DNA from 2 places in the Glutamicibacter protophormiae genome. Region 1 is predicted to be linked to the other one. Evidence: riboswitches for the same ligand, from Rfam matches in the RefSeq annotation. Region 1 holds a riboswitch; the other holds the start of a gene.

The links. A riboswitch is a leader RNA that binds a small molecule or an ion and turns the genes downstream of it on or off. The one in region 1 is predicted to bind S-adenosylmethionine.
Region 2: it holds a riboswitch for S-adenosylmethionine, as region 1 does, so the genes downstream of both, JQN66_RS03165 (hypothetical protein) here and JQN66_RS03660 (O-acetylhomoserine aminocarboxypropyltransferase/cysteine synthase family protein) in region 1, are expected to answer to the same signal.

The regions. Positions count from the first base shown of each region.
Region 1 is NZ_CP069806.1:757,750-760,192, reverse strand. It holds gene JQN66_RS03665 (cystathionine gamma-synthase) at 1-127, opposite strand, end outside; gene JQN66_RS03660 (O-acetylhomoserine aminocarboxypropyltransferase/cysteine synthase family protein) at 124-1,434, opposite strand; SAM riboswitch class I at 1,570-1,660, opposite strand; gene JQN66_RS03655 (LysR family transcriptional regulator) at 1,884-2,443, opposite strand, start outside.
Region 2 is NZ_CP069806.1:639,595-642,037, reverse strand. It holds gene JQN66_RS03175 (helix-turn-helix domain-containing protein) at 1-132, opposite strand, end outside; gene JQN66_RS03170 (DinB family protein) at 332-931, shown strand; SAM riboswitch class IV at 1,006-1,119, shown strand; gene JQN66_RS03165 (hypothetical protein) at 1,136-1,402, shown strand; gene JQN66_RS03160 (VIT1/CCC1 transporter family protein) at 1,458-2,443, shown strand, end outside.

The DNA.
Region 1 (2,443 bases):
CGGCGCGCAGCACGTTGATGCCGTCCTGGATGAAGGTGCTGGTCTGGTAGATCGGAGGGATCACCGCACCGGTGTGCGGGTCCTTTTCCTGGCCGGCGTGCACCGCCAGCGTGTTGAAGCCGCTCATGCGAAGCTCTCCTCTCGGGTGGCGGCCTGGGCCGCGCTCAGTGCGCGGTCCAGGTCGCGGATCAAATCTGCGGGGTCTTCCAGACCCACCGACAGGCGCAGCACCGCGCGGTTCAGGCCCGCGTCGGCCAGCTGCGCTTCGGAAAGCCGGCAATGGGTCATGGTGGCCGGGTGCGCGATCATGGTGCGGGTGTCGCCGATGTTGGCGGCCAGCACGATCACCTCCAGGCTGTCGATGAACGCGGAAACCAGGGCCTCGTCGTGCAGCTGAACCGCAAGCACGCTGCCGGTGCCGCGCGGGAAGAAGCGCTTGGCGCGTTCGTGATGCGGGTGCCCGGGACGGCTGGGGTGGTGCACCGCCGCCACCGCCGGGTGGGCCTGCAGGAAGTTGGCCAGTAGCAGCAGGTTCTGCTGCGCCGCGGCGGTGCGCACCGACAGCGTCTCGATTCCGGTCAGGATGCCGTGGGCGCTGGCGGCCGACAGCGTGGGTCCCAGATCATGCAGGAACTTGGAGCGCACCAGCATGGAATAGGCTCCGGCCCCGTAGCGCTCCAGCAGCGAGGTGCCGGCGTAGCGGGCGCGCGGGGCGGCGATCTGCGCCCAGCGTTCCGGGTCGGAGAAGTCGAAGGTCCCGGAGTCCACCACCACGCCGCCGAGCACCTGGCCGTGGCCGGCCAGCGCCTTGGTGGCCGAGTGCACCACGATGTCCGCGCCGTGCAGCAGCGGACGGAAATTGGCCGGGGTGGCCAGGGTGTTGTCCACGACCACCGGGATGTTGTGGCGGTGCGCGATCTCGCTGAGCGTCGGCAGGTCCGGCAGCGTGGACAGCGGATTGGTGACCGACTCCAGGAAGAAGGCTCGGGTGTCCGGTTCAATGGCCGCTTCCCAAGCTTCCGGGTCCTCCGGGTCCACGAAGCTGACCCGGATGCCGAAGTCGTTGAAGGAATCGGTGAGCAGGTCCACGGTGCCCCCATAGAGCTGGCTGGAGGCGATGATGTGCTTGGGGCCCTGGGTCAGGGCCAGCAGCGCCAGCGCCACGGCCGCCTGGCCAGTGGCCGTGGCCACCGCATGGGCCCCGGCTTCCAGGGCCGCGGCGCGCTGCTCGAACACTGCCACCGTGGGGTTCCCGGTGCGCGAGTAGGTGAAGCCCGTCTGGCGCAGCGCGAACTTCTCCACCGCCTCGGCATGCGAGGGGAACTCGTAGGCCGCGGAGGAATACAGCGGCACGGCCAGCGGTCGGTAGTCGCCGCTGGGGGTGTACCCGGCGTGGATGGCCGTCGTCGACGGCCCGGTGTGTGGCTGTGCCATGGCTGGCTCCTTCTCGTTGTCGAATCCACGAGAGAGGGCACCGAACACGGTGCGAGGTACCGGGGACGGCAGGCCGGCGGCCTGTCCATCACGGTACGAGGCACAGCGCAGCGTCAAGAGACGCAGTCCGGGGCTGCTCCATCGTTCCTGGCATTAGCACCTTTCGGTTTCCCGATGGTTGCTGCGACGTCGACGAGCCAGATCTCTCGGTCGCTCTTGATGGGGTGTGTAGTTCCATGGTTGGACATGGGTCCCGGACGGCGCAAACGGCGCCGGGGGCTGCGCTTCACACAAGGCAGTGGCCCGTCATATGTCGCGTGCTCGTCATCGTTACACAGGGTGCCCGGACCTTGTATGACGCGGCGCTCAGGCCAAAAACCGCAGAATCCCGGGGATATTCGCCGCGCAATGTGTCCTGCGCGGCGAAACGATGACGCAGTGTGACGGTGTCAGCCGAGCAGGTGGACTCCGAATTCCGCGACGACCGTGCGCACTTCTTCCAGGTAGCGCCGGGCCTGCTCGGTCAGCGGGATCGCTGCATGGTCGATCCAGCCGATCTCGATGCGCTCGTCGATATCCAGCGGGATCGCGACGATCGAGGGATCCAGCTCGTCGCTGATGATGCCGGTGGAGATCGTGTACCCGCCCAGGCCGATCATGAGATTGAAGATGGTCGCGCGGTCCGAAACCCTGATCTCGCGCTTGCTGGACAGCGTGGAGAGGATCTCCTCCGCGAAGTAGAAGGAGTTGTTCGCGCCCTGGTCGAAGGTCAGCCGCGGCAGGTCTTCGAGATCGGCAAGGGTTGCCCGCCGGCGGGATGCCAGCGGGTTGCTGCGCGAGATGAAGATGTGCGGATCGGCGAGGAACAGCGGGTGGAACACCAGCCGGGATTCGCGCAGCAGCTTGTCGATCACCTTTGCGTTGAAGTCGTTGCGGTAGAGGATCCCGATCTCGCTGCGCAGCGTGCGCACGTCCTCGATGATCTCTTCGGTGCGGGTCTCGCGCAGCG
Region 2 (2,443 bases), 120 kb from region 1:
AAGAAAACCCTTGGTCAGCCCGGACAGCTCGGCGACCTGGTCGATCGTCATGCGCTGCTGCTGGCGGATGCCGCGCAGTCGTGCACCGATGTTGATTGATGAGCCTGAGGGTTCAACGGGCAGAGCTTTCATCAGTGGGGCACCTGAACCTGTTCTCTCGGAGGATGGGCAGCGACTGCGGGCGCGTTCTCCTGCCGGCCGTTGCGCGCCCCAGTTTACCAATACGCAACATCCGTCCAGCCTGAACGGAAGATTATGACACCTTTCGGGCAGGCTTCCCGTTGGCTGGATCCGGTATCCGCCGGCCGGGGCCCGCGCCTACACTCGATCCATGGACTCCACCCCGAACAGCACCGCCGCCCGGCTGCGGGAATACCTGAACGATGCGCGCCAGGCGGTGATCTTCAAAAGCGGGCAGCTCACCGAGGAACTGGCCCGCCGGCCCATGACCGCCACCGGCACCCACATCCTGGGGGTCGTGCACCACCTGGCCATCACCGAGTACGGCTATTTCGGGTTGTGCCTCAACCGACCGGTAGACGACCCCTACGCGCGGAAGATGTTGGAGCTCGATGACCCGCAGGCGGATTTCATCCCTCCGGCAGATTTCTCCGCACAGCAGGTCATCGACCTCTACCAGCGGGCCATCGAGTTCGCCGACGCAGGGTTCGACAAGCTCGAGCTCGCTTCCCCGGCCGAAGTCCCCTGGTGGGTCCGCCACCGGCAGACCACCCTTGAGCGCCTGATGGTGCACATGATCGCCGAGACCTCGCGCCATGCAGGCCATCTGGACATCGTGCGCGAACTGCTGGACGGGCAGGTCGGGCTGCGCCCCGAAGCCCCGAACCTGCCGGACTACACGGCCCGGCAATGGCAGGAGCAGCGGGACCGGCTGCAGCAGGCCGCCGACTCGAAGCGCGGCAGCGGCTAGGGCGTTGCCCGGCGGTCATATTACGGAACGGAACTTCACTGCTTAATCGCGCGAAGGTAGCATCGACAGTGTTGCTTCACGAGACGCGGCGCCAAGCTCCGACTGGCCGCGCACCAACCCCAGGTTCATGGGTGGTTCGGATGAAGAAGCGGTCCGGGCATCAACCGATGCACGGGCAAGAGCTCAGCGAGAGTTGTCCCTGCCATGGCATTTTCCGTCCTCCCCATTATCGATCTGCAAACCGGCCAGGTGCAGTTCACGGTGCAGGGCCGCTGGCACACCCGCTATATCGCCGATCCCGCGCATCTTGAACGGCTGGTCTCCCGCTCCTCCCGGCGCCCGGTGTTCGATCCCCGAGCTGGGGAGCTGGTGGTGTTCGTGGCGGCCGCCGGACAGCCGGACGGGCGCAGGTGCGCTTTTAGGCTTGCCAAATTCCCCGGCACCATCGCACTGGCTAGAGTGAGAGGCTGAACAGAACCCCGGGTTTCGTTGAGAAATCCCAAGCCGTAGGAGAGTCATCCTCGTGATGCCGCAACACCCCGCGACGCAGCCCACCCCCGCCCAGATCCGCCGCTGGCGCAAGTACGTTGCGGACGAGGTCGCCGAAGGCGCGATCTACCGCGCGCTGGCCCGAAGGAAGACCGGACAGGAAAAGCAGATCCTGCTGGGCCTGGCCGCGGCCGAGGAACGCCACGAGGAATACTGGCGCACCAAGCTCGGCGAGCATGCCCGCCCGGTACGGCCCTCGCTGCGCCGCAGCTTCCTGCGTTTCCTGGCGCTGAGCTTCGGCTCGGTGTTTGTGCTGGCGCTGGCCCAGCGGGCCGAAAGCAGCACCCCCTATGCGACCGATGCCGATGCCTCCCCGCAGATGGCCGCCGACGAGCAGGTCCATGAGGAAGTCGTCCGCGCCTTGGCCACCGCCGGCCGCGCGCGGCTGTCGGGCAACTTCCGCGCCGCAGTCTTCGGCGCCAACGACGGCCTGGTTTCCAACCTGGCCCTGGTTATGGGCATCGGTGCGACCGGCGTTTCCTCCGGGCTGGTGCTGTTCTCCGGCATTGCCGGCCTGCTGGCCGGTGCGCTGTCCATGGCCGCGGGCGAATACGTCTCGGTGCGCTCCCAGCGCGAGCTGCTCACCGCCTCGCGCCCCACCCAGGTGACGTTGACCGCCGCTCCGGACCTGGATCTGGACGCCAACGAACTGGTGCTCATCTACAAGGCCCGCGGCATGACCGACGAGGACGCCGAGCACCGCGCCGCCGAACGCATGGGCCTGTTCACCTGCGACTGCAACCCGTCCTTCTCGCTGAACCCGGAAGCCCGGGCCGAAGAACTGGAGAACGAGCACGAGGAACTGGGCTCGGCCACCGGCGCCGCGGCGACTTCCTTCTGCCTGTTCGCCTCCGGCGCGGTCATTCCGATCCTGCCGTACATCTTCGGCATGTCGGGCCTGGCCGCGATCATCACCTCGGTGCTGCTGGTCGGCGCCGCGCTGATGATCACCGGCGGCATCGT